One region of the Citrobacter farmeri genome, then DNA from elsewhere that is predicted to be linked to it. Evidence: predicted binding sites of a transcription regulator. Region 1 holds the regulator's gene; the other holds the start of a gene.
What was found. The regulator sigma-54, encoded in region 1, starts transcription at its own class of promoters, with help from an activator protein. The targets are predictions, from matches to a motif close to GTTGGCACANNTTTCGCTNT.
Positions count from the first base shown of each region.

Region 2: the regulator sigma-54 is predicted to act here: its motif matches at 4,094-4,113, upstream of glnA (glutamate--ammonia ligase).

Region 1 is NZ_CP077291.1:4,269,411-4,274,821, reverse strand. Features, by position in the region: gene rapZ (RNase adapter RapZ) at 1-575, opposite strand, end outside; gene ptsN (PTS IIA-like nitrogen regulatory protein PtsN) at 609-1,100, opposite strand; gene hpf (ribosome hibernation promoting factor) at 1,216-1,503, opposite strand; gene rpoN (RNA polymerase factor sigma-54) at 1,526-2,959, opposite strand; gene lptB (LPS export ABC transporter ATP-binding protein) at 3,007-3,732, opposite strand; gene lptA (lipopolysaccharide ABC transporter substrate-binding protein LptA) at 3,739-4,293, opposite strand; gene lptC (LPS export ABC transporter periplasmic protein LptC) at 4,262-4,837, opposite strand; gene kdsC (3-deoxy-manno-octulosonate-8-phosphatase KdsC) at 4,834-5,400, opposite strand.
Region 2 is NZ_CP077291.1:129,883-135,293, reverse strand. Features, by position in the region: gene I6L53_RS00650 (MFS transporter) at 1-1,178, shown strand, start outside; gene ompL (porin OmpL) at 1,246-1,938, shown strand; gene typA (ribosome-dependent GTPase TypA) at 1,999-3,822, opposite strand; gene glnA (glutamate--ammonia ligase) at 4,199-5,411, shown strand, end outside.

The sequences.
Region 1 (5,411 bases):
TCCCAGTGCGGGTTCGGCAGGAATCGTACGTCGAAGACGTAATCGGCATCGATAGGGATCCCGTGCTTAAAGCCGAAGGATTCAAACACCATGGTCAGTTCACGCTCGCGTTTACCCAACAGGCGAGTTCGCAGCATTTCTGCCAGTTCATGCACCGACATTTCAGAGGTGTCGACAATCAGGTCGGCGCGAGAACGCAACGGTTCCAGCAGGTCGCTCTCCTGATCGATAGCGCTTTCCAGCGACAGGTTCTTGCTGGAAAGAGGGTGCAAACGACGCGTATCGCTATAGCGACGAATCAACGTGTTGCGATCGGCATCAAGAAACAGCAGTTGCGGCGAGAACGCATCGGGCAGGTTGTTCATTGCCTGTTCAAAAATTTCTGGCGACTCTGGCATGTTGCGTACGTCAATGCTGACGGCTGCCGAAATCTGGCGCTCGGCAAGCGTGCGAGCCAGATCGGGTAACAGCACGACGGGGAGGTTATCCACGCAGTAAAAGCCCATATCTTCCAGCGCGCGCAGGGCGACAGATTTACCTGACCCTGAACGACCGCTGACGATCATCAGTACCATGTACTGTTTCTCCTCACCACGGCAAAAGGGGAGTTACGCTTCATCCTGACCGCCTTCAGTGTCAGTGATGATTTGATACAATTCTTCATCGCTCTGTGCGGCGCGTAGTCGACGGCAGATAGTTTTATCCGCCAGACGCTTAGCCACCAGCGATAACGTATGCAGATGCGTTTTGGTTTGATCCGCAGGCACCAGCAGGGCAAAAAGCAGATCAACGGGTTGATTATCAATCGCGTCGAAGGCGATTGGCGTTTCCAGTTGCACAAACACGCCGACGGCGCGCAAGGTATCTTCTTCCAGCTTACCGTGCGGAATAGCGATCCCATTGCCGATGCCGGTACTGCCCATTTTTTCGCGCGTCAGGATCGCTTCAAAAACAACCTGCGGCGGTAAACTGAGCTGTTTTGCCGCCAGTTCACTGATGATTTCCAGCGCGCGTTTTTTACTCTGGCAGTGAACGGCACTGCGCGTACATTCCTGGTTAAGTACACTGCTCAGTTGTAGAGTCGTATCGTTATTTATCATAATTTCACCTAAGAACCTGCCCCGCAGCGGCGGGACAAGTTCGGAGCGCTAACTGTACAAATGGCCTGTTGTTCTGCACAACAGGCCGTCCTGCACCCGCTAACTGCCCGGACAATTAGTGTTGTTTCAATTTATCTTTGTGCTTAGTGAGTTGTCTTGCCAGCTTATCAATCAGGCCATCAATGGCCGCGTACATATCCTGACCTTCCGCGCTGGCGTGAATTTCGCCACCGTTTACATGCAGTGTTGCATCCGAGATGTGGGTGACTTTCTCCACTTTTAACACAATATAGACCTGATTAATCCTGTCAAAATACTGTTCGAGTTTGGCGAACTTGGTATTCAAAAAGTCACGCAGGGCTTCTGTGATCTCGACGTTGTTTCCAGTGATGTTGAGCTGCATAGTGTCTTCCTTATCGGTTGGGTCACACCAGTTGTTTGCGCTGGTTTGACGGCGGAATGGATAAAGACTCTCGGTACTTCGCAACGGTGCGGCGTGCCACCATGATGCCTTGTTCCGACAGCATCGATGTTAGCTTGCTGTCGCTCAGGGGCTTCGCGGGGTTTTCCGCCGCAATCAACTTCTTCACCAGTGCGCGGATCGCCGTGGAGGAAGCTTCGCCACCCCCCTCGGTATTCACATGGCTGGAGAAAAAATACTTCAGTTCAAAAATGCCGCGCGGACTGTGCAGATACTTCTGCGTGGTCACACGAGAAATGGTCGACTCATGCATCTCGACGGCCTGGGCGATATCCGCCAGTACCATCGGTTTCATAAACTCTTCGCCTTGCTCAAAGAAGGCTTGTTGCTGCTCAACGATACAACGGCTGACGCGCAGCAGGGTATCGTTGCGGCTCTCCAGACTCTTAATCAGCCATTTCGCGTCCTGCAAATTACTGCGGATGTACTGGCTGTCGGCGTCATTGCGCCCACCGTTGCACATTGCGGCATAGTGTTGATTGATCTGCAGGCGTGGAACGCTGTCGCCGTTGAGCTCGACCGTCCAGTGCCCGTTATGCTTACGTACCAGCACATCCGGGATCACGTATTCTGGTTCACCGGTCTGGATCGACTGGCCGGGGCGAGGATCGAGCGACTGAATCAGATTGACCGCCTCTTTGAGCACCTCTTCTTTGAGGCGAGTGACGCGCATCAGGGTGCGGAAGTCGTGGTTCGCCAGCAGATCGAGATGATCGCTGATGATCTGCCGGGCTTCTTCAAGGAAAGGCGTCGCTTTGTCGAACTGCGAGAGCTGGATTAGCAGACAATCACGCAGATCTTTTGCCGCCACACCAACGGGATCAAACCGCTGAATACGTTTGAGAACGGCTTCGACCTCATCAAGCCCCACGTCTTCATTGCCCATGCTTTCGAGGATGTCATCCAGCGAAACGGTGAGATAGCCGGTATCATCAACGGCATCAACAATAGAGGTAGCGATCGCGCGGTCGGTATCAGAAAAAGGGGTGAGTTCCACCTGCCACATCAGGTAATCCTGTAGGGTCTGCGTGGTTTCACCCTGATAAACAGGCAGCTCATCGTCGATGTAATCACCGCTGGTGCCCGACGGCGTCCCGGCGGTGTAGATTTCATCCCAGCTGGCGTCGAGCGGTAACTCTTCCGGCATCTCTTTTTGTTCGAGGGCGTCGGCGGTATCCAGCGATTCACTGTCCTGCGTTTCGTGGGTATCAACTTCGTCGTGAAGATCGGTTTGCTCCAGCAGCGGATTACTTTCCAGCGCCTGCTGGAGTTCCTGCTGCAGTTCCAGCGTGGACAACTGCAACAGACGGATCGCCTGTTGTAGTTGCGGCGTCATCGCCAGTTGTTGGCTCAGCCTGAGTTGCAAACCTTGCTTCATGTTCAGAGTCGTTTTCTCCCGCTATGACGTCGCAAACTTCTACCCTATCAGAGTCTGAAGTCTTCCCCAAGGTATACGCGCTTAACGTGTTCGTCCTGCAGGATTTCTGTTGGCGTACCGTGCGCGATCAGGTGTCCCTGGCTCACGATGTAGGCCCGCTCACACACGGCCAGCGTTTCGCGGACGTTATGATCGGTAATCAACACGCCGAGACCGCTGTCACGCAGATGCTCAATAATGCGCTTGATATCGATAACGGAAATGGGGTCAACACCAGCAAACGGTTCATCCAGCAGGATAAACTTCGGATTGGCCGCCAGCGCGCGGGCGATTTCCACACGACGACGTTCCCCCCCGGAGAGCGACTGACCCATGTTGTCGCGCAGATGCTCGATGTGGAACTCTTCCATCAGCTCGTTTGCACGGTCTTCACGCTGTTCGCTAGAGAGATCGTCACGGATTTGCAGCACGGCCATCAGGTTATCGAATACGCTCAGACGGCGGAAAATCGACGCCTCCTGCGGCAGATAGCCAATCCCACGGCGCGCGCGGGCGTGCAGCGGTAACAGGCTAATGTCTTCATCATCAATGATGATGTTACCGGCATCACGCGGCACAATACCGACGACCATGTAGAAGGTGGTGGTTTTACCCGCACCGTTCGGCCCAAGCAGACCGACAATCTCGCCCGAGTTGACGGTCAGGCTGACATCTTCCACGACGCGGCGGCCTTTGTAGGCCTTCGCCAGATTCTTTGCAGTTAATGTTGCCATAGCGAATTAGTTACTCTTCTTCTGAGCCGGGGCCTGGTTTTTGTTTTTGTCCTGCAGTTGCGACGGGACCAGAACGGTCGTCACACGCTTGCCTTTCTCACTGAAGGCCTGCATTTTCTGCTCTTTCACCAGATAGGTAATTTTGTCCCCGGTGATGTTGCTGTCGAGCTGTTCCAGGTACGCATTACCGGTGAGCACGACAAAGTCTTTCGCCAGCTCATAATGCATTTTCGACGCGTGGCCTTTCACCGGCTTACCATTGTCCTGCATTTGATAGAAGGTGGCCGGGTTGCCGAAGCCGTCAATGACCTCTTTGCCCTCCTCACCGCCAGGACGGGTAACGACCACTTTATCGGCGTTAATTTTGATCGTGCCCTGGGTCACAATGACATTGCCGGTGAAGGTCACGACGTTCCCCTGCATATCCAGAGACTGCTGGTCCGATTCAATGTGGATCGGCTGTTCGGTATCACCGGTGACGGCGAATGCCGGAATACTGGCGGCCAGAAGTGAGCTGGCAAGCACAAGATTAAGGCTGAGTTTGTTTGTTTTGAATTTCATAGGAGGTTCTAACCTTTTCAATCAGCTCGGCGTTCTTGCTGCGTAAGTTGCCGCGCATTTTCAGTCCGCTGGAGTTAAATGTTGTTCCGTATAACGTGACGAGGTCTTCAGAGGTAACATCCTGCGTCACCAGATTGATCTGCGCGTTATCGGTGGTAATTCTGCGAAGTTGAGCGTCAGGCACCAGCGCGTTGACTTCAACGTGACCATAAAGATACAGCATCCGATCCTCAGTCAGCTTGGCTTTATCAGCTTTGATTGACCACGTCGGGATTTTGTCCTTATCAAACGTCGTTAACACGGGTTGCGTGAACCACGAAACGGCCTGATCGGAATAATATTCAACATGTTGAGCGATCAAGCGATAGCTCAGTGCGCCTTCCGGGCTATAGACAACGGTGTCCGTGTGCTCGCTTTTATAAGTCGGATCGCTCGTATTCACTACCACCTGAGCCGTGTCGTCTTTATCGGCCAGGTTAATACCAATCAGCACCAGCACGGCCAACGACAGTAGAATGATAACCCAACGTCTGGCTTTACTCATATCGATTGCCCTTTGGCCTCATCAAGCTTACCCTGCGCCAGTAATAATAAATCACAGACTTCTCGTACCGCACCGCGTCCGCCCGCGATTGTCGTGACGTAATCCGCGCGCGGCAGCAGTAACGGATGCGCATCCGCAACGGCAATGCTCAGGCCAATTTTTTCCATTACCGGCCAGTCAATCAGATCGTCACCGACGTAGGCCACGTTTTCTGGCGCAATCGCCAGTTTTGCCAGCAGATCGTGAAAGGCAACCAGCTTGTCCGACTGCCCCTGATACAGATGCGTGATCCCCAGCGTGGCACACCTATCTTCTACTAGTTTAGCCTTTCGTCCGGTAATGATGGCGACGTCGATGTCAGACGTTAGCGCACAACGAATCCCGTAACCGTCACGGACGTTGAAAGCCTTCAGTTCTTCACCGTTGTTGCCCATATAAATCAGGCCATCCGACAGTACGCCATCGACATCCAGAATCAGCAGACGGATATTCTCTGCTTTGGCGATGACGTCCGCGCTGACGGGTCCATAACAGGTCGCAAGCGACGCACCTGCTTTGCTCATTTCTCTTTATC
Region 2 (5,411 bases), 740 kb from region 1:
GACCAATGGGAAAATTCCGCCCCTTTATCCTGTATGCGGCAATCCCTTCAGCGATCATTGCGACGGTACAATTTATTACCACGACATTTAGTCTGCCAATCAAAACAGCACTCGCGACGGGTTTGTTTATGTTATTTGGCCTGTTCTATAGTCTGATGAACTGCTCCTATGGCGCGATGATCCCGGCGATGACTAAAAACTCAAACGAGCGAGCGCAACTCGCTGCTTTTCGGCAGGGAGGCGCGACCATAGGTTTATTAGTTTGCACGGTGGCATTTATTCCTCTGCAAGCGCTCTTTTCCTCTTCAGCCTTCGGTTATGTTTGTGCCGCCTTCATTTTTTCTGCCTGCGGATTCGGGTTCATGATGCTGTGCTTTAAAGGCGTTAAGGAACATTACCGGGAAACGGTTTCAACAGAACATAAGATGGGTATCTTTAAATCATTCTTCGCCATTTTTCATAATCCGCCACTGCTCGTGCTCTGTATCGCGAACTTATGCACGCTGGCCGCATTTAATATCAAATTAGCCATTCAGGTTTATTACACACAATATGTTCTGAACGATCCGCATCTATTGTCATGGATGGGATTCTTCAGCATGGGATGTGTGTTGATTGGCGTCATTCTTGTCCCCTGGACGGTTAAATGCTTCGGTAAAAAGCAGGTGTACTTAGCAGGCATGATGTTATGGGCGCTTGGCGATATCTTGAATTATTTCTGGGGTGACAGTTCCTTCACCTTTATCATCTTCTCCTGTATTGCCTTCTTCGGCACCGCTTTTGTCAACAGCCTGAACTGGGCACTGGTGCCGGATACCGTGGACTACGGCGAATGGAAAACGGGGATTCGTGCGGAAGGTTCCGTCTACACGGGATATACCTTTTCGCGAAAAATTTCCGCTGCGCTGGCGGGATTCCTGCCCGGAATTATGTTGACCCAGATTGGCTATGTGCCAAATATCGCACAAAGCGATGCCACCTTACTGGGATTACGCCAGTTAATATTTCTCTGGCCCTGTGGTCTGGCGATGATTGCCGCATTGACCATGGGTTTCTTTTATAAACTCAATGAAGCGCGTTTCGCCTTTATTATCGAGGAAATTAATCAACGAAAAAAGAATAACAATATCCCTGGTGTAACTAATAACAATAAAAACATCGCTACTGTAAATCTATAAATAAATCTTGCCGCTATATCCGTCCTGATGGATGGCGGCTTCCCTACGCTTAAAAAATGGATTTATGATGAAAACGTTAAACTCAATCATTCTGTTATCTTCAGTGATATCAACCTCTGTTTTTGCCGGTGCTTATGTCGAAAACCGGGAAGCCTATAATCTGGCCTCTGACCAGCAAGAGATCATGTTACGCGTCGGCTATAACTTCGATATGGGGGCTGGCCTTATGCTCACTAACACTTATACGCTCCAGCGCGAAGACGAGTTAAAGCACGGCTATAACGAGATCGAGGGGTGGTACCCGTTATTCAAACCCACGGATAAATTAACGATCCAACCCGGCGGGTTGATTACCGACAAGAGCATAGGTTCCAGCGGCGCGGTCTATCTGGACGTCAATTACAAGTTTACTCCGTGGTTTAACCTGACCGTGCGTAACCGCTACAACCATAATAATTACAGCTCGGTTGATTTAAACGGGGAGCGGGATAATAACGATACCTATGAGATCGGCAACTATTGGAACTTTATTATTACCGATAAGTTCTCGTATACCTTTGAACCCCACTATTTTATGCGGGTGAATGATTTTAATAGCAGCAATGGCAAGGATCATCACTGGGAAATTACCAATACCTTCCGTTATCGGATCAACCAGAACTGGTTACCCTACTTCGAACTGCGCTGGCTGGACCGTAACGTGGAACCCTATCACCGCGAACAAAACCAGATTCGCGTTGGGGTGAAATATTTCTTCTGATTACATTGAAGTAAAAAAAAGCCGCTGATATCAGCGGCTTTTTCATCACAAGATTATGAATTAATCTTCTTTCGGACCACGGTTCGCGCGGCGGCGATCGTTTTCCGTCAGGTGACGTTTACGAATACGGATAGACTGCGGAGTCACTTCTACCAGTTCGTCGTCATCGATGAACTCCAGCGCTTGCTCCAGGGTCATCTTAACCGGCGGAACCAGAACCGTTGCTTCGTCAGTACCGGAAGCACGCATGTTGGTCAGCTTCTTACCGGTCAGGCAGTTTACGGTCAGGTCGTTGGAACGGCTGTGAATACCGATGATCTGGCCTTCGTACACTTCGGCACCGTGACCCAGGAACAGCTTACCGCGGTCCTGCAGGCTGAACAGTGCAAACGCAACCGCTTTACCCTGACCGTTAGAGATCAGTACACCGTTCTGACGCTGACCCACTTCACCCGGACGTACGTCGTCGTAATGGCTGAAGGTGGAGTACAGCAGACCCGTACCGGAGGTCATGGTCATGAATTCTGAACGGAAGCCGATCAGACCACGGCTTGGGATCACGTAGTCGAGACGTACGCGGCCTTTGCCATCTGGATTCATGTTTTTCAGGTCGCCTTTACGTTCGCCCAGTGCCTGCATGACAGAACCCTGGTGCTGCTCTTCAACGTCCAGCGTAACGTTTTCGAACGGCTCTTGTTTACGGCCGTCGATTTCGCGGAAGATAACTTTCGGACGGGAAACCGCCATTTCGAAACCTTCACGACGCATGTTTTCGATCAGAACTGACAGGTGCAGCTCACCGCGACCGGATACACGGAACGCGTCCGCATCTTCCGTTTCTTCAACACGCAGCGCAACGTTATGCACCAGCTCTTTATTCAGGCGATCAAGGATCTGACGAGAGGTAACGTATTTACCTTCTTTACCACAGAACGGAGAGGTGTTGACGTTGAAGAACATGGTAACGGTCGGTTCATCAACAGACAGCGCCGGCAGGGCTTCCACATTCTGCGGATCGCAGATGGTGTCAGAGATGTTCAGTTCGCCCAGACCAGTGATCGCGATGATGTCGCCCGCTTCAGCCAGATCGCTGTCGATACGCTCCAGACCCAGGTGAGTCAGCACTTTACCGACTTTACCGTTACGGGTTTTGCCTTCGCTATCCACGATAGTGATCTGCTGGTTCGGCTTCACTTTACCGCGTTTGATGCGACCGATACCGATAACGCCAACGTAGTTGTTGTAGTCCAGCTGAGAGATCTGCATCTGGAACGGACCATCAAGGTCAACGTCCGGCGCAGGTACGTGGTCGACAATCGCCTGATACAGCGGGGTCATGTCTTCCGCCATATCTTCGTGATCCAGACCGGCAATACCGTTCAGCGCGGAAGCGTAGATGATCGGGAAGTCCAGCTGTTCGTCGGTCGCGTCGAGGTTCACAAACAGGTCAAATACCTGATCGACAACCCAGTCCGGACGCGCGCCAGGACGGTCTACTTTGTTGATGACCACGATGGGCTTCAGGCCATGCGCAAAGGCTTTTTTGGTTACGAAGCGCGTCTGCGGCATCGGGCCGTCAAATGCGTCAACCACCAGCAGCACAGAGTCAACCATGGACATGACACGCTCAACTTCACCACCGAAGTCTGCGTGCCCAGGGGTATCAACGATGTTGATACGGTAATCATTCCATTTGATAGCGGTGTTTTTCGCGAGGATGGTAATCCCACGCTCTTTCTCCAAATCGTTGGAGTCCATCACACGCTCTTGAGTTTCGGCACGAGAGTCGAACGTACCGGATTGCTGCAGCAGCTTATCAACCAGGGTAGTTTTACCATGGTCAACGTGCGCGATGATGGCGATGTTACGCAAATTTTCGATCACAACTTTGCCTCAGGCATTAGAAATAGCGCGTTATTGTACACGGATTAATCGCACTACAAAACAGGATCACAAACATCCTCCGCAAACAAGTATTGCAGAGTTTCTTTGTGATCGCTTTCACGGAGCGTTAAAAGGGTTATACACGGTTCATTGCACCAATATGGTGCTCAATGTTCACATTAAAGCACTATACTGGTGCAACATACACAACATGGTGCAACCCTTTTGCACGATGGTGCGCATGATAACGCCTTTTAGGGGCAATTTAAAAGTTGGCACAGATTTCGCTTTATCTTTTTTACGGCGACACGGCCAATGATTAAAGAATTGAACACCTCGTTACCACGACGACTATGACCAATCTGGAGAGTTAAGTATGTCCGCTGAACACGTTTTGACGATGCTGAATGAGCACGAAGTGAAGTTTGTTGATTTGCGCTTCACTGATACCAAAGGTAAAGAACAGCACGTCACAATTCCTGCTCATCAGGTAAATGCCGAATTCTTTGAAGAAGGCAAAATGTTTGACGGCTCTTCGATTGGTGGCTGGAAAGGCATCAACGAATCCGACATGGTGCTGATGCCGGATGCCTCTACCGCAGTTATCGACCCGTTCTTCGCTGATTCTACGCTGATCATCCGTTGTGATATCCTGGAACCCGGCACTCTGCAGGGCTATGACCGCGACCCGCGTTCTATCGCCAAGCGTGCTGAAGAGTATCTGCGCTCCACCGGTATCGCGGATACCGTTCTGTTTGGGCCAGAACCAGAATTTTTCCTGTTTGACGACATCCGTTTCGGCGCGTCAATCTCCGGTTCTCACGTGGCTATCGATGACATCGAAGGCGCGTGGAACTCCTCCACTCAGTACGAAGGTGGTAACAAAGGTCACCGTCCGGCAGTGAAAGGCGGCTACTTCCCGGTTCCGCCAGTAGACTCCGCTCAGGACATCCGTTCTGAAATGTGTCTGGTAATGGAGCAGATGGGCCTGGTTGTTGAAGCCCACCACCATGAAGTGGCAACCGCAGGTCAGAACGAAGTGGCGACTCGCTTCAACACCATGACCAAAAAAGCGGACGAAATTCAGATCTACAAATATGTGGTGCACAACGTCGCTCATCGCTTCGGTAAAACCGCGACCTTCATGCCAAAACCGATGTTCGGCGATAACGGTTCCGGCATGCACTGCCACATGTCTCTGTCCAAAAACGGCACCAACCTGTTCTCTGGTGACAAATATGCTGGTCTGTCTGAACAGGCGCTGTACTACATTGGCGGCGTGATCAAACACGCTAAAGCGATTAACGCCCTGGCGAACCCGACCACCAACTCATACAAGCGTCTGGTCCCAGGTTACGAAGCTCCGGTCATGCTGGCTTATTCTGCCCGTAACCGTTCTGCTTCTATCCGTATTCCGGTGGTGGCTTCTCCGAAAGCACGTCGTATCGAAGTCCGCTTCCCGGATCCGGCAGCGAACCCGTACCTGTGCTTTGCAGCCCTGCTGATGGCTGGTCTTGACGGTATTAAGAACAAAATCCACCCGGGCGAAGCGATGGACAAAAACCTGTACGACCTGCCGCCGGAAGAAG